DNA from 4 places in the Streptomyces sp. NBC_00690 genome. Region 1 is predicted to be linked to each of the others. Evidence: riboswitches for the same ligand, from Rfam matches in the RefSeq annotation. Region 1 holds a riboswitch; each other region holds the start of a gene.

Region 1 (4,072 bases):
CCAGGGTGAACTGGAGCCACAGCGGGAGCACCGCGATGATGCCGAACTCGCCGAGCCCGATGATCACGGTGACGACATTGCCGTTGCGGAACGAGGCGATCGAAAACAGTCGGACGTCCATCAGAGCGCCCGCCCCGTCACCCGCCCCGTCGCCCCGAGTGAGCGCCTTTTGCCTGCGGAAGAAGACCTGGAGCACCAGAACCGAGAGCCCCAGCGCCAGCAGCACGGGCGAGGGGCCGCCGGACCACGAGAACCCCCACACCTCCAGCGGTCGGATGGTGGTGATCCAGCCGTAGGTCCGCCCTTCGACGAGCCCAAAGGCCAACAGCCCGACTCCGAGTACGGACAGCACTCCACTCACCGCGTCCACCCGGCCACGGCTGCTCGGCGAGGGGGCGAGCCAGGCGAAGGCACCCGCCACGATCAGTGCCGAGAGGGGGACGTTGATGCCGAACGCCCACCTCCACGAGGCGTGCTCGGCGAGCCATCCGCCCAACAGCGGGCCGAGTGCGGCGGCGGCGCCGATGGTCGACCCCCAGACGGCGAATGCCTGCCCACGTTCCTTGCCCGTGAAGGTGGCGTTCAGCAGGGCCAAGGAGGTCGGCAGGATCATGGCCGCGCCGACCCCTTGGAGGAATCGGGCCAGGATCAGCCATTCACCGGTGGGCGCCAGCCCCGCCACCACGCTGGTGGCGCCGAACACCGCCACGCCTGCGATGAAGACGCGGCGCGCACCCAGGAGATCGGCGAAACGCCCCGCCAGCAGGAGCAGCGCCGCGAGGACGATCGCGTAGGACTCCTGGATCCACTGCACCTGGACCGAGCTGATGCCGATGTCCTCGATCATCGGCGGGACGATCACATTGACGATCGTGGTGTCGACCACGATGAGGGCCACACCGGCCGCGATGGCGATTAGACCGAGCCAACGCCGGGCGGGGGAAGAAGGAGCAACCACTAGATACCTCCACCGTAAAGTAACTTCGCGGTGAAGGTAATGTGATCGACGATAGGTTGTCAATGCGTCGTCATGGATCGTCGGCGCGAGGAAGTAGAGGAGGCGCCTCGATGGAGGAGTCGATGACGCCCGACGGTGTCGCGGCCCAACGGGAACGACTGGCGGAAGAGCTCCGCGCCTACGGCGCGAGCTTCACCGAACTCGGCCGACGCTTCGCCGTGACGTTGGGCGTGCACTCCACGGACGCCTTCGCCCTGCTGGAGATCGCCTCGGCCGAGGAGTCCGGCACACCACTGTCTCCCGCCCTGCTCAGCAGGCGCATTTCCCTGACATCGGGCGCCATGACCACCCTGCTGAACCGTCTGGAACGCGCGGGCTACATCTCGCGCTCCCGCGAGCACAGCGACCGCCGCATCGTCACTCTGCGCTCCAGCGCCCAGGCGAAGGAGCTCGCCCGGTCGTTCTTCGAGTCCGTGAACTCACGACAGGACGCCATCCTGGCCGAGCACCCGCCCGAGCTGCTCGACCGACTCCAAGGCATCCTCGCTCAACTGAGGGCCACCATGGACGCCGATCTTCGAACCGAGCACTCGGAGGGATAGCAGGCCGCGAGGGCTACCGACAGTTCAACGCCCACACCACCGGAGAATCGGTCCGCTCGGCCATCTGGGCACCCAGATCACCTGCCGGCACCGCCCGCCCGCACCTGCTCCCGCCCCGTCCGACAGATGGGGCGGGATTCCCCCCATGGGCCATCGGCCCTCACCCGCCCCGACAGGCGACTGCACGACACCTGCCGAGCGACGTCGACACTTCCCGACGGATCGAGTTTGGCCGCTGGCGTACCCCTCCCCCAGCCCCCGCCGCCACGACGCCGCACCCGCACGGCGCCACAAGGCTGCCCCATTAAGTCCGAATTGCCCATTTAGGGGTTTTCGCTACACAAAAAGAGGAAGCCCCGCAAAGGATCATCTCTATCAGGTAACGAGAAATTGCGTGACTTGGGTCACGCAGGGCAAAGAATTGATCTTTCCGAGCAACCCCACAACGCCTTCACAGAACGAAAGTTGAGCATCCGAGCGAAATCCCGAAAGGGAGAGCTCCGAGACAGGAAATGATCCAATAGCCATCCGAACGGAATTCGAGTCTTGTTCCATTCCCGTTCTCTCGTCTACGGTCATCCTCGAATCCGGACGGACCGCCGAATCCTGCCACCGTCCAACAAATCCCACTCACTCACGTATGGCAGGAGCGGGGGAACCAGGTAAGTCGCCGTCCAGCAATGGAACGGCTTGGGGTGAAGTCGCACAGTGTGCGACCGGGCATCTCCAGCCCGAATCCGACAGCTCACCTCGCAGGCGACGGAGAGGAAATTCGCCATGCCTGCATTCGGTAAGCACCGCCGCCCGCAGAACAGTTCAATCGCCAAGAGCCTCATGGTCCTTGGGGCAAGCGGGGCCCTGCTCGCCATCCCCGCCCTGGGAACGGCCACCGCCCACGCGGCCCAGCCGACCAGCACCAAGGCCGCCCCGGCAGTCATCGCCCAGCAGCAGGTCAGCAAGCAGGACACCGCCAAGACATACTCCGTGGTCACGGGTGACTCCCTCTCCCAGATCGCGGCGGACCACCAGCTGAGCGGCGGCTGGGAGAGCCTGTACGAGCAGAACCGCGAGGCCGTCGGCGACGATCCTTCGCTGATCCACCCCGGTCTCAAGCTCTCTCTTGGCAAGGCCGGCACCAAGGCCCCGGAAAGCACCGCCAAGACGGCCACGATCGCTGCCGAGCCCGTGGCGTACAGCGCCCCGGCCGCGGCTGTGACCTATGCCAACAACCTCGACGGCTGGATCAAGGAATCCCTTGCCGTCATGGCCGAGCACGGCATTCCGGGAACCTACGATGGAATTCACCGGAACATCATTCGCGAATCGTCGGGCAACCCCCTGGCGATCAACAACTGGGACTCCAACGCGATAGCCGGAACCCCTTCCAAGGGTCTCCTCCAGGTCATTGACCCGACGTTCCGCGCCTACCACGTTCCCGGAACTTCGACGAACAGCTATGACCCGGTCGCCAACATCACAGCCGCGTGCAACTACGCAGCTGACCGATACGGTTCGATCGACAATGTCTTCGGTGCCTACTAGGTCGCCCATTGAGGCTTCATCAGCTCATAGCATGTAATGCTCAGCTGAGGCCCTGGAACCCCGTCTTGCGACGGGGTTCCAGGGCCTCACTGCGTTTCCCGCGCCGACTCCCACGACCCGTATGAGCAGTCACCTGCCGGTACAGGCACCATGAGTTGGCCGCCGGGCAGTGAAGTCCGCAGTACTCACCATCGCGCACCGTGGTCAAGGAGCCAGCGATCCCGGTGCTCGTCACCGAGTTCCTTCGCCCGTGCCGTCGCCGCACGGGGCACCGGCTCCTGGGCCAGTTCCGCAAGTGTGCTGCGCATCTGCTCGGCGAATCTCCGTCCGGCTTCGGTGAGACATCCGCCCGCCAACAGCGTCTCGTTGGCCTCCTTGGCTGCGTCCCGCCACCGCGCGAACTCCACCACGGCCCGCCAGGCGGTAGCTCCGTCCTTCGACGCCCGGCGCTGCCGTCGCCAGAACTGGGCCACTCCCATGTGTGCGTACACACCGTGCAAGAGGCCGCCCGGGGGGCGGGGGTCCTCGCGCCAGGGCGCGTAGAAGAGTGCGCCGGATTCCCGTACGACGAGATCGACCAGGTGCGTGAGTGCGCTGAGCTTGTTGTGCTGGAGTTCGTGCACCAGCGCCAGGGCCAGATCGAGGGGCGAACGCGGGACCGAGAGAACCGAGCAACCGAACGCCTCGTCCGAACTGCTGGAGATATTGCGGTCGGTGGGTGCCCCGGTCGGCACGATCGCACGGTATGCAGATCGGGCCTCGACCGCCTGCCCCGGATGAACGGTGTGCAGGAGTTGCCACGCCTCTTCGAAGACACACCGCCACCGCTGCCACTGACACACGGTCAACCTCCCTGGATGCCCACCGCCGGGAAGAAGGTGCGGATCGAGGTCGTCCAGCAGGAGTGCCGGATCGTCGGCCGGAGCGAGAAGTTCACGCAGGGGCAGCCAGGGCATGTCGGCATCCTCGT
Region 2 (4,072 bases), 1.4 Mb from region 1:
GAGCGGGCTGAGCAGTTCCATCACCTCGGGCGACATCCCGGCCGGTGAGGCATCACTGCGGTGCACCCGGTACCGCCGGTGCGGATCGTTGGACTTGAGGTAGTCCGCCTCGATCGCGTCCCGCTCCACGCCGACCGCCAGCAGTGACACGGCTATGGAGAGCCCTGCGCGGTCCTTGCCCGCAGCGCAGTGCATCAGGGCGGGGACACTGTCCTCGGCGAGGGAGTGCAGGACCCTGCTGTGCTCGCCGGTGCGTTCCGTGATGATCATCCGATAGGAGTCGGACATCCGTGCCGCGGCCTGGCCGTCCCCCAGGATGGACCGCAACTGCTCGATGTCTCCGTCGCGCACCATCTGCCAGAACTCCGCGCCGTCCGCAGGGTCACTGAGCGGGAGATTGAGGTTGCGCACGCCCTGGAGGGGAATGTCCGGGCCTTCGAGCAGCATGTCCGCCTCATTGCGGAAGTCGAAGATCGTGTGTAGCCCCAGCGAGGACAGGAACGCCGCATCGCTTCCGGTCGCATGGGCCAGATGACCGCTGCGGAACAGCCGCCCATGTCGCACCCGACGTCCGTCCAGAGCCGGCAGGCCGCCGACGTCCCGGAAGTTTCGTACTCCGGTCAGTTCCGGCTCGATGGACGGGACCTGCGGCGGCAGCTGCTGCGTCACAGAGGCTCCTGAGGGTCACTGCCGTCGGCGCGGCTCGCCGACATTGGCGTGTTCTCGACGATACGACATCCGCTCATCGGGTGATCATTTTGTGTGATCTCTCTTGGGCCGATTGTTCCACCCATTACCCGCGATGGAGGCACGAGCTGCTTCTGTCCGAATTGGGTACTTCGGTGGTTGGATGTCCTGCCTGTCGAGTGGCTGAGGGCCCGCTCGTGAGCGGGATCATAGTGGTGACCCTCAGTTGCGGCGTACCACAGAGGATTTCCGACGGGGCGGCGGGAGTTGTCGCATCGCCTTCCACGGAGTGTTACGGGAAATTCCCCCCGTCGTGACCTTAGTCATTGATCAGAAAAGGGCCCGGCTTGTTTGCCAGAAGAGGGCTCGATTACGGTCACGGAACTCCGGACGGATCGCCTAATCCTGCCGCCGCCCGGAATTCATCCACATCCACGCGTGGCAGGAGCGGGGGACCCAGGTAGTACGCCGATCCGGATTTCCGGACGGCTTGGGGTGAAGTCGCGCAGAAGCGCGGCCGGGCATCTCCAGCTCGAACCCGACAGCTCACCTCGTAGGCGCCGGAGAGGAAATGCGCCATGCCCGCAAAGGGTAAGCACCGCCGTACCAGGACCAGCACCATCACCCGGGGAATCGTTGCCGCCGGCACCGGTGGCGCAGCCATCGCCCTTCCCTTGATGGGCGCCACGAACGCCTTCGCCGCCGAGCAGACCGCACCCGTCGCGGCCCCCGTGGTCGCCTCGGCCGCCACCACCGCACCTGCGACGGCGCCCGCCGAGCGGGTGGCCACCCAGGTCACCTACCGGGTCGTCGCGGGCGACTACCTGTCCAAGATCGCGCAGGAGCACCGGGTCGACGGTGGCTGGCAGCAGCTCTACGCCGACAACCGTGCCGCGGTCGGCGAGAACCCCTCGCTGATCCACCCCGGCCTCAAGCTCACCATCGGTGGCGCGTCCGCCGCCGAGTCCAAGACATCGGAGTCCAAGACGTCCGAGTCGAAGACGGCTGAGAGCAAGCCCGCCGCGCCGGCGAAGCCCAAGGCCGCCGCCGAGCCGAAGCAGGAGCGCCCGGCCAAGGTCGAGCCGAAGCAGGAGCGTCCCGCCAAGGTCGAGACCGAGGTCAAGAAGGACGATGAGGCTCCGGCCGCCCAGTCGTCCGCCGCCCAGACCTCCACCGCCGCCGAGTCCGCCAGCGAGGCCACCGGCTCCGGCTGGGCCAGCCCGCTCTCCGCGGTCGGCGTCAGCACCTCCTACAAGGTCTCGGGCGCCATGTGGTCCAGCGGCTACCACACCGGCATCGACTTCGCTGCCCCCACCGGCACCACCGTGCGCTCGGTCGGCCCCGGCACCGTCGTCTCCGCAGGCTGGAGCGGCGCCTACGGCAACGAGGTCGTCATCCAGCACACCGACGGCAAGTACTCCCAGTACGCCCACCTGTCCTCCCTCTCGGTCTCCTCGGGGCAGAGTGTGAGCGGTGGGCAGCAGATCGGTGCGGTCGGTTCCACCGGTAACTCCAGTGGTCCGCACCTCCACTTCGAGATCCGCACCAGCCCCGGCTACGGCTCCGACGTCGACCCGGTGTCGTACCTGCGTCAGCACGGCGTCTCGCTCTGACCGAGTCGCCCTGACCCGGTGCCGGAGGTCGTCCGCGATCCACGGCCACCAGCACGAGGAAGTCCCCGTTTCGCAGCCGTGAAACGGGGCTTTCGTGTATTCCCAGGGGTGCGCCCTTTTCCTGGTGGCATAGATCACCCGGCGTCAACCCCTCCTTACGGTCGCGTAGGTCACATCGCGGAGGACAAGATGAGTGGTCGTGGCAGGCGATTCGGGAACAGGGAGCATGAATACATTCGCGTCGTACGCGGCGATCGGCGACAGCTTCACAGAAGGGGTCGGGGACCCCGCACCTGACGGAACCTTCATCGGCTGGGCGGATCGATTTGCCGCGCTTCTCGGTGACGGAATGCCGCAACACACCTTCCGTTACGCGAACCTCGCCGTGCGCGGCAGACTCCTCGACCAGATCGTCGCCGAACAGGTGCCCCGCGCGAAGGAGCTCGCCCCGGACCTGGTGACGTTCTGTGCCGGAGGGAACGACATCATCCGGCCGGGCAGCGACCCGGACGATGTCGCCGAGCGACTGGAACGGGCGGTCGCCGACCTCGCCAACGCGGTGGGCACCGTCATGGTGACCACCGGTTTCGACACCCGGGGGATGCCGGTACTGCGCCATCTGCGGGGCAAGGTGGCCACGTACACCGCGCACGTCCGGGCGATCGCCGACCGGCACGGCTGTCCGGTACTCGACCTGTGGTCCTTGAAGTCAGTCCAGGACCGTCGTGCCTGGGACACCGACCGGCTGCATCTGTCGCCCGACGGACACGCCAGGGTCGCGGTGCGCGCCGCGCAAGTGCTGGGGCTCGACGTCACCAACGATCCCGACCAGCCCTGGCCCCCGCTACCGCGGCGCGGCACGTTGGAGGTGCGGCGGGACGACATCTACTGGGCGCGCGAGCATCTGGCGCCCTGGATCGGCCGCAGGCTCCGCGGCGAGAGCTCGGGCGATCACATCGAGGCCAAGCGCCCCGACCTGCTGCCCCTGTAGCCCGCTCTCGCCCCCACCGCCCGGTCTCCGACCGCGCAACGGTCGTCCACCTTTCCCCTACGGTCCCGACCGCGGAGCGGTCCTGCACCGATCCGCTACGGTCACATCGTCTGTCCAGCAGGCGGCCCGGCATCGGCATCCCGCGAACGCAGGATCGCCCGGCTCGAAGGCCGTCGCCCCGGGGCGGGCGAGGCCGGGATCCGCTCCAACACCCCACCGGCGAAGACGTCGTACAGCGGCAGCGACTCCAAGTGGACATACCCGATGTGGCAGTCGCACACCGCGAGTGGACACGGACGCGGGCGCAGCGCCTCGCGGTAGGAGCCGTCGTAGAGGTTGCCCAACTCCGCCGGGACGAAGTGGCAGCGCCGTACCGTGCCGTCGCCGTCGACGGACACGACGGACTCCCCGGTCCGGCACGGCAGCCCGGCCGACCGGTGCGCACGGCGGCTGTAGGCGAAGAGGGGGTCGAGTTCCGTCCACTTCGCTGCTTCGGCGTCCGTGTACGCGTGTCCCTCCGCCGCGTTGACCCAGAGGTAGATGTGATCGGGCAGGGCTGCGCGCAGTTCTCGCGCATGGTCGAGGTGCTCCGGTACGCCGACGATGCCCACGCTGAATCGGACGCCGAGCCGAGTCAGGTCCTCGCACTTGCCGAGGAATCGCTCGTAGGGGGTCTGTCCCGGGTGGTAGGTGCACCACAGCGCGAGGGTGGTGAGGTCCGCTTCCGCGAGCCAATCGGTGCGGCAGCTGAGATTGGTCTGGATCGCCACCCTGCTCACCT
Region 3 (4,072 bases), 3.3 Mb from region 1:
ACCGGCGTACTCGCCGATGTCTCCTGCGCACTGGGCACCGGACGAACCGGGCTGGTCGGCGACAACGGCAGCGGCAAGTCCACTCTGCTCCGGCTGATCGCCGGGCAGCTCACTCCCACGAGCGGCACCGTCCGGGTCGCCGGAGAGGTCGGATACCTCCCGCAGGATCTGACGCTGGCCACCGAACGGCGCGTGGACGAGGTCCTTGGCATCGCCGGCACCCGTGCCGCCCTGCACGCCATCGAGGCCGGTGACACCCGCCCGGAGCAGTTCGACGCGATCGGCGACGACTGGGACGTCGAAGAGCGCACCCGGGCCCTCCTGGATCAGCTCGGTCTCGGCCGGATCGGGCTCGATCGCACGGTGGGCCAGGTCTCCGGCGGCGAGGCCGTGCTGCTGTCGTTGGCCGCGCTGCTGCTGGCCCGTCCCCAGGTACTGCTGTTGGACGAGCCGACCAACAACCTAGATCAAGCGGCCCGTCGACGCCTTTCGACGGCGCTCGCCGGCCACTGTGGTGCGGTGATCGTCGTCAGCCACGATCGGCAACTGCTGGAACAGGTGGATCAGATCGCCGAGCTGCGCAGCTCGGAGGTACGGGTCTTCACCGGCGGCCTCAGCGCTTACCGAAGTGCCGTCGCGATCGAGCAGGAGGCCGCCACTCGTTCAGTACAGGCGGCCGAAGCGCAGGTCGCACGGGAGAAGAAGGAACTGGACCTGGCGCAGACCCGGCAGGCCCGCAGCGTCCGGTACGGGAAGAAGATGTACGCGGACAACCGGCTGGACAAGACGACGATGCAGGTGAAGAAGCGCTCGGCCCAGGTCGCAGCGGGAAAGGAGCGCGGTGTCCACGAGGAACGGCTGACTGCGGCGCGCGAGCGGTTGGACCGGGCAGAGGCGCTGGTGCGCGAGGAGGCGCCCCTTCGACTCGACCTGCCCGCCACGACCGTGCACCCGGGGCGCGCGGTGCTGAGTCTGCGGAGCGTACAACTGCGTACGGGTGCGGTCATCGACACCGTGGATGTCCACGGACCGCAGCGCATCGCCCTGCTCGGCGGCAACGGCGCGGGGAAGACGACGCTGTTGCGCACCATCAGCGGGCGGCTCGCCCCGGTCGGGGACGGGGCGTCGGACGCGGTGTCCGTACGCGTACCGATGCGGTATCTGCCGCAGCGCCTGGACGTCCTCGACGACGACCGCACGATCGCCCAGAACGTGACCCGGTTGGCTCCCACCGCGAACGACAACGAGATCCGGGCCCAACTGGCTCGATTCCTCTTCCGTGGAGCCCGGGCCGAACAGCGGGTGGGAACGCTCTCCGGGGGTGAGCGGTTCCGTGCCACGTTGGCCGCACTCCTCCTGGCCGACCCCGCTCCGCAGTTGCTCATGCTCGACGAGCCCACGAACAGCCTGGACCTGGCCAGCGTCACCCAGCTCACCCAGGCGCTGGCCGGCTATCGCGGCGCGTTGATCGTCGCCAGTCATGACCGGGCGTTCCTCCAGGAGTTGGGGATCACCCGCTGGTGGACCTTGGACGAGGAAGGACTGGCCGAGGGGCATCCCGAGGAACCAGCGGGCTGACCGGGGAATCGAGGGACTCGCCGAACGCCCCGGCAGCCTAGGCGGTTCGGCTTGAACTGCTCCCGAGCACGTCAGCGGGTGCCCTGGCCTGATCCGGCCGCTGGTCGGAGCACGGCAGCCTGCGCAAATGCCACAGAAGGCCAGGTTCGGTCACACGTGGAACTCGTACAGATGCGAAAGGTAATCATCCGAGCTCGACGGCACACCGAATGAAAAGGTCACGAAAATGTATCGGACAAATCGAACACCAATCTTCACAGCAGCCACACGGTTTGGCTAGCGTGCTGGCTCAGGCAGCCCGCACCACTGCGGCGACCCACGCCGATCGGGCAGCCACGCCGAATTCGGTCTCCACCCCCATGGGAGACGGGAACCGGGGAACCACCGTGCAGCACCGGGGTGAATCGGGCCTGTTCGTGCGCAGGCCCGTAGGGCTCTTCCGTCCGCCCGAACCCGACAGCTAACCCGGTAGGCGGCCTACGGAAGAAGGAGATGCCGGCCCTTGGTGTCGCATCGCAAGGCCCGAAGTCGCAAAGCAAATCCCTCACCTGCCGTGGGACTCACCACGGCGGCCATCGCGTCCGTCGGACTCCTCCCGGCGCAGGACGCACAGGCGGCGGATGACCGGACGCCCTCCGTGGAGGAAGTCCAACAGAAGATCGGCGCCCTGTACCGGAAGGCCGGTACAGGGACGCCGCCGCGGGGAGCAGCCCAGCAGGCAGCCGCCGAAGAGCGCCGCGAGGTCGAGGAGTTGCGGTCCGCCTACGCCCGACGCGCGGAACGCCTCAGGCAGACGGGCAGAGCCCTGGGATCCTCGGAGGAACAGCCTCGCGCGAAGCCGTCGGCCCCGACCGAGGAGCCGACCGCCCCGGGCGGTACCCCGCCCGAAGACGATCGGAGAGCGCCGCTGAAGGCGGCGGTCAACGCCCAACACGGCGCAATCGCCGATCGAGCGGTTCAGCGAGCCGCATTCGCCGAACCACCGTCCGAGGCGGGTAGGCCCACTTCGCTCCCCCGCTCGCCGAGCTTCCTCCGCACGGGAAAGCAGCAGGTGCAGTCGAAGCTGATCCAGGCGCGCTCCGTGCTGTGGCGGGGAGATGCGGAGGCCAGAGCGCGATTCGCGGCCGTCGAGCAGGAGATGGCGGCCGAGGCATGGCGGATCACCCAGGAGGAGGCCAGACACACGGCGATGGCCCGGGCCGCGGAGGAGGCGGAACTGAAGCGGCTGGAGCGGGAGCGCCAGAAGCATCCGGGCTCGCCCTGGGGCGCGGCTCTTGCCGAAGGGGTGCTCGCCTTCGTCCGGGCCCAGTTGGGGAAGCCCTATGTGCGGGGTGCGACGGGGCCGCGTTCTTATGACTGCTCGGGGCTGACACGGGCGGCCTGGAGGGCGGCCGGGGTGGATCTCCCTCGTACCGCCCGGGAGCAGGCGCATGCCGGGCGGCAGGTGGACATGGGCGGGCTACGCCCCGGTGACCTGGTCTTCTTCTATGACGACAGCAGCCATGTCGGCATCTCTATCGGCGGCGACAGAATGATCCACGCGCCGCAACCGGGCGTGGACAACCATGTGGAAGTGCGTGAGGAGTCGATCTACACGATGCCGATCCGGGGGATCGTCCGACCTGCCTGACATCTGACGGCTCCGCCCCGTGCGGACTCCCCCTCAGCGCGCAGTCCCGGCTGAACACACCTCGTGGACCAGTCTGTTCGCCCCGTACGGATCGACCTTCGGGTCGGCCCCACGGGGCGGGCGGGCCGGGCGGCGCGATGGGACCGTCCTGTCGTGGGCGTCAGGTCCAGACGGTGGCGATGAAGATGTTCGCGACCGTCAGTCCACCGACCGCGGCGAACAGCCCCTTCTCGACATTCTCCTCGTCCCGCTTGACGTACACCAGGCCCAGGATCACGACCAGCACCGCCATCTTGATGCCGATCTTGATGTTGTTCACCGTCTGGTCGTCGGCCTGGTTGAGGCCCACCAGTGCGACGCCGGTGACCAGCATCGTCAGCGCCCCGTGCAGCATGGCCGGGTTGAAACGGGCAGTACCGGCAGATATCGCCTTCATCTGCGTCAGAAATCCGCCCAGCAGAGAAGCGATGCCGATGATGTGCAGCGCCACGAAGACATTGATGAGTGCTTCCATGGGGCGGAGCCTAACCCTCCCCATATCACCACCCTCAGGCCAGGTGTGCCTCATTCGCCGCATCGGTCACAGGGGTACGAAGTGGGTCACACCTCCCGCGGGAACCCCTTCAGAAATCAACGCGAGCTGTACACCTTCCACCACATTCGGTCGATAGCACTCCACTACCGCCATCTCAGGCATACGGTCCTGGCCCAGGCGACCTCCCGCCTCCGGTTCCCCCCAACCGGCTTCACGGAAGGACGTGGACGCTCTCGTGGCCGCGCATCATCAGCACCGCAAGCCCCGAAAGTCCCGGCAGTACCCGCTCGCCGGCTCGGCCGTCCGCACGGCCAGCGCTCTCGCACTCG
Region 4 (4,072 bases), 2.1 Mb from region 1:
CGTGAGGGCTACCCGGCACAGTCCGCGGGGGCGGACCGTCGGGGGTGCGCGACCGGGAGGCATCCGGCCCGGGGCGGGCGATGCCCCACCTGCGAAGAGCCGAAGGGCGGTGGCGGCGCGCACGTCGGGGCCCGGTCGTGGATTCGCCCAGCGAGGGGAGGCTCCCCGCAGTTGTGGAAGATCAACATTCAGGAGGCGCTGAGCAGTGCGAATGAACGGGATTTATCCCGCCCTGTGCCGCTGACCTGGGGGCACGCGCCACAGGTCGGGATGCCGGCTCCCGGAGGGACCAGCGTGAGAGACTGGTCTAGACAACCGTTGAATTCGAAGGGCAACACCATGGCTGAGCGCCGCGTCAACGTCGGCTGGGCCGAGGGCCTTCACGCCCGTCCCGCCTCCATCTTCGTCCGTGCCGCCACGGCCTCCGGCGTCCCCGTGACGATCGCCAAGGTCGATGACACCCCGGTCAATGCCGCCTCCATGCTCGCCGTCCTCGGGCTGGGCGCGCAGGGCGGCGAGGAGATCGTCCTCGCTTCCGACGCACCCGGCGCTGACGAAGCGCTCGACCGACTGGCGAAGCTGGTGGCCGAGGGCCTGGACGAGCTTCCCGAGACGGTCTGACCCGGCACTCGTCCGAACCCCCGGCGCTCGCGGGTCAGGCACCCCACCGGACCGACGCACTCCGCGGACGACCCTCCGCGGTACCGACCCCTTGGCGACACCGGCCCTCAGGGTCGGACGCAACAAAGCCGCGGCATCCCCGGATCGGGGAGGCCGCGGCTTTCTGTGCTTGTGGATGCCTTGAGACATCAGATCCAGCCGAGGGCTCAGGGCCCCGTGGGATTCCGTCGGTAGGCGCTGGCGCCTACCTCGCCCGCACTGACGACCGCTCGCCGGCCGCCAGCGCGGCCCGGTTCAGATCTTCACACCGTGGGCGCGCAGATACGCGAGCGGATTGACGTCCGACCCGTAGTCCGCGCTCGTCCGGGCCTCGAAGTGCAGATGCGCCCCCGTGGAATTGCCGGTGGAGCCGGCGCGGCCGAGTTGGTCACCCGGCATCACGCTCCGACCGACGGAGACACTCAGCGACGACAAGTGCCCGTACTGCGTGTACGAACCGTCGTTCATCTTGAGGACGACGTTGTAGCCGTACGCCCCGCCCCAGCCCGCTTCGACGACCGTGCCCGCGCCCACCGCCACCACCGGGGTCCCCGTGGAGGCGTGGAAGTCGATGCCGGAGTGGCTGCCGGATGACCACTGCGAGCCACCCGCACGGTAGTCCGTGGTGACGTGGGATCCGGCGATCGGCAGCCGGTAGGCGTTCAAGCGCTGGCGCTCGGCCTCACGGGCCGCACGCTCCTTGGCCTCGCGTATCTCGTTGGCGCGGGCCTCGGCCTTGCGCCGGGCCTCCGCAGCCGCCTCCATCCGGGCCAGTGCCTCGCGCTTTTGGATGACGGCCTGGTCGGCGACCTCGTCCGACAAGGACTGCGCGGACAGCATCTGGGCCGTCAGGGTGTGCTGGGTACGCGCCGTCTGAACGATGGTCGAGCCGGTCACGGCCGCATCCATCGTCACCGGGGTGGCACCCGCGGTGGTGCCTTCAGCGCTCTCGGTGCTATCGGGGCTATCGGGGGTGGCGACCGAGCCGGCATCGGCGGCAAAGCTGTCATCGGTGGCCAGGGCCGGACCTGCCAGGGTCCCGACGACTCCGGTGGTGGCGAGGGCCGCGGCGGAGGCGAATCCCGCACTCGTACGCGTCTTGCGGCCCGGGGCACGGTGTCTCCCGGTGGAACGGGCGAGCGCCATGTAGAGGCTGGTCCTTTCCTTCCTTCTCGCCTACCGGGTTAGCTGACGGGTTCGGAGCAGGAAGGTCTCCTACGAGTCCCTCCGCACGGTGGCGAAGGCACCCGATTCACCCCAAGGGACCTGGGTCCCCGGCTCCCCAGACTCGCGTCTGACGGGGACTCGGCGATGACTGTCCGTGCCGCGGATGCGGCGTACTGCCCGCGAACAGCCGCACTGACGCTAAGCGGACGGACCGCCAGGCGCCAAACAGACCGGCATTTTTGTTGCCCACGCCACAGTCGAGACGGTGGCCTTCCCCGTAAAACGGACAGGTTTCCTTCCTGTTCGGGTCGCTCGCACTCCCGGGACACGGCGGGGCCCCGGCGCCAGCTGGCTACCGGGGCCCTGCAGCAGACGGCAGGCCGTCCGACCGGAAGCGGTCAATCAGCCCGCCACCACGGTCACTTCTCCGATGCCGAGAGCCCGCACCGGCTCCTCGATCTGCGCGGCATCGCCCACCAGGACCGTGACCAGCCGGTCCTGGGGGAAGGCGTTGACCACGGCGGCGGTCGCCTCCACGGTGCCCGTCTGGGCGAGCCGCAGATACAACTGGGCCTGGTAGTCATCCGCGAGGTGCTGCTCCACCTGGTCGGCGAGCGTGCTCGCCACGGAAGCCGCGGTCTCGTACTTCAGCGGAGCCACCCCGACCAGGTTCTGGACGGCGACATCGCGCTCGGCGTCCGTCAGGCCCTCGGCAGCGAGGGTGCGCAGCACCTTCCACAGATCGTCGAGCGCCGGCCCGGTGTTGGGCGTGTCCACCGAGCCGCTGATGCCCAGCAGGGACGCACCCGTCCCGTCGGCGGTCGACCGCAGGACCTGCCCGAAGGCCCTGACGCCGTACGTGTAGCCCTTCTCCTCCCGCAGCACCCGGTCCAGGCGCGAGGTGAGGGTGCCGCCCAGGCAGTACGTACCGAGGACCTGCGCCGGCCACACCCGGTCGTGCCGGTCCGCGCCGACCCGGCCGATCAGCAGTTGCGTCTGCACGGCACCGGGCCGGTCCACGATGACGACCCGGCCGCGGTCATCGCCGGTGATCGCGGGGACGGGACGGGGCGCGCCGCTGTCGCCCGACCAGTCGCCGAGGGTTTCGGCGAGCACGGCGTCGACATCGACGTCGGTGAGGTCACCGACGACCACCGCGGTGGCGGTGGCGGGTCGCACGTGCGCATCGAAGAAGGCGCGCACGGCCGCGGAGTCGATCCGGGAGACCGTCTCCTCGGTGCCGAGCCGAGGACGCGAGATGCGCAGCGTGGCCGGGAAGAGCTGCTTGTACAGCTCCTTGGCCGCCCGTCGGCCCGGGTTGGCCGACTCGTGCGGGATCTCGTCCAGGCGGTTGCGTACCAGCCGCTCGATCTCGCTGTCGGCGAACGCAGGCGCGCGCAGGGCCTCCGCGAGCAGCCCCAGCGCCTTCAGCAACCGGGACACGGGCACTTCCAGGGAAACCCGGACCCCGGCGTGGTCCGCGTGGGCGTCCAGCGTGGCGCCGCAGCGCTCCAACTCGGCCGCGAACTCCTCGGCCGAACGCTTGTCGGTGCCCTCCGACAGGGCGCGCGCCATGATGGTGGCCACGCCGTCCAGGCCCTCGGGCTCGGCGTCCAGCGGTGCGACGAGGGAGATCTCCACGGCCACGACCTGCTGGCCGGGGCGGTGGCAGCGAAGCACGGTCAGACCGTTGGGCAGGGTCCCCCGGTCGGGAGCGGGGAAGGCCCAGGGCCTGGCCTCGCCCGGCTGGGGCTGCGGGTGGAACTCCATGGTGGTCAGCGCCTGCGCTGCATCGGTCACTGGTCCGCCCCCTCTTCTGCGTCGTTCTGCTCGTCCGCGGCGTCCTGCTCCGCGGACACCGGTTCGTACACCAGCACCGCCCTGTTGTCCGGGCGCAGTCGGGCCTTGGCGATCGCCTGCACCTCGTCAGCGGTGACGCTCAGGACGCGGTCCACGGCCGTCAGCGCCAGCTGGGGGTCGCCGAAGAGCACCGCGTACCGGCACAGTTCATCGGCACGGCCGGCGACGGTGGAGAGGCGGTCCAGCCATTCGCGCTCCAGCTGGGCCTGAGCACGCTCCATCTCCTCGGGGGTGGGGCCCTCCTCGCCGAAGCGGGCGAGCTCCTCATCGACGGCGGACTCGATCTGCGGGACCTCCACTCCACCGGAGGTCTTGACGTCCAGCCAGCCCAGGGACGGGGCTCCGGCCAGGCGCAGCAGTCCGAAGCCTGCGGCCACCGCCGTCT

What was found. A riboswitch is a leader RNA that binds a small molecule or an ion and turns the genes downstream of it on or off. The one in region 1 is predicted to bind cyclic di-AMP.
Region 2: linked by a shared signal. The riboswitch ahead of OID54_RS31525 (LysM peptidoglycan-binding domain-containing M23 family metallopeptidase) and the one ahead of OID54_RS36540 (transglycosylase SLT domain-containing protein) in region 1 are both predicted to bind cyclic di-AMP.
Region 3: linked by a shared signal. The riboswitch ahead of OID54_RS23160 (C40 family peptidase) and the one ahead of OID54_RS36540 (transglycosylase SLT domain-containing protein) in region 1 are both predicted to bind cyclic di-AMP.
Region 4: linked by a shared signal. The riboswitch ahead of OID54_RS28340 (M23 family metallopeptidase) and the one ahead of OID54_RS36540 (transglycosylase SLT domain-containing protein) in region 1 are both predicted to bind cyclic di-AMP.

What each region holds. Positions count from the first base shown of each region.
Region 1 is NZ_CP109009.1:8,605,191-8,609,262, reverse strand. It holds gene OID54_RS36550 (MFS transporter) at 1-958, opposite strand, end outside; gene OID54_RS36545 (MarR family winged helix-turn-helix transcriptional regulator) at 1,069-1,560, shown strand; cyclic di-AMP (ydaO/yuaA leader) riboswitch at 2,178-2,334, shown strand; gene OID54_RS36540 (transglycosylase SLT domain-containing protein) at 2,338-3,102, shown strand; gene OID54_RS36535 (HEXXH motif domain-containing protein) at 3,288-4,072, opposite strand, start outside.
Region 2 is NZ_CP109009.1:7,235,400-7,239,471, forward strand. It holds gene OID54_RS31520 (tyrosine-protein phosphatase) at 1-669, opposite strand, end outside; cyclic di-AMP (ydaO/yuaA leader) riboswitch at 1,090-1,262, shown strand; gene OID54_RS31525 (LysM peptidoglycan-binding domain-containing M23 family metallopeptidase) at 1,266-2,300, shown strand; gene OID54_RS31530 (SGNH/GDSL hydrolase family protein) at 2,527-3,291, shown strand; gene OID54_RS31535 (STM4011 family radical SAM protein) at 3,393-4,072, opposite strand, start outside.
Region 3 is NZ_CP109009.1:5,283,192-5,287,263, reverse strand. It holds gene OID54_RS23165 (ABC-F family ATP-binding cassette domain-containing protein) at 1-1,578, shown strand, start outside; cyclic di-AMP (ydaO/yuaA leader) riboswitch at 1,905-2,069, shown strand; gene OID54_RS23160 (C40 family peptidase) at 2,132-3,208, shown strand; gene OID54_RS23155 (hypothetical protein) at 3,369-3,722, opposite strand; gene OID54_RS23150 (C40 family peptidase) at 3,979-4,072, shown strand, end outside.
Region 4 is NZ_CP109009.1:6,461,569-6,465,640, reverse strand. It holds gene OID54_RS28345 (HPr family phosphocarrier protein) at 340-621, shown strand; gene OID54_RS28340 (M23 family metallopeptidase) at 916-1,806, opposite strand; cyclic di-AMP (ydaO/yuaA leader) riboswitch at 1,819-1,981, opposite strand; gene OID54_RS28335 (M16 family metallopeptidase) at 2,230-3,597, opposite strand; gene OID54_RS28330 (M16 family metallopeptidase) at 3,624-4,072, opposite strand, start outside.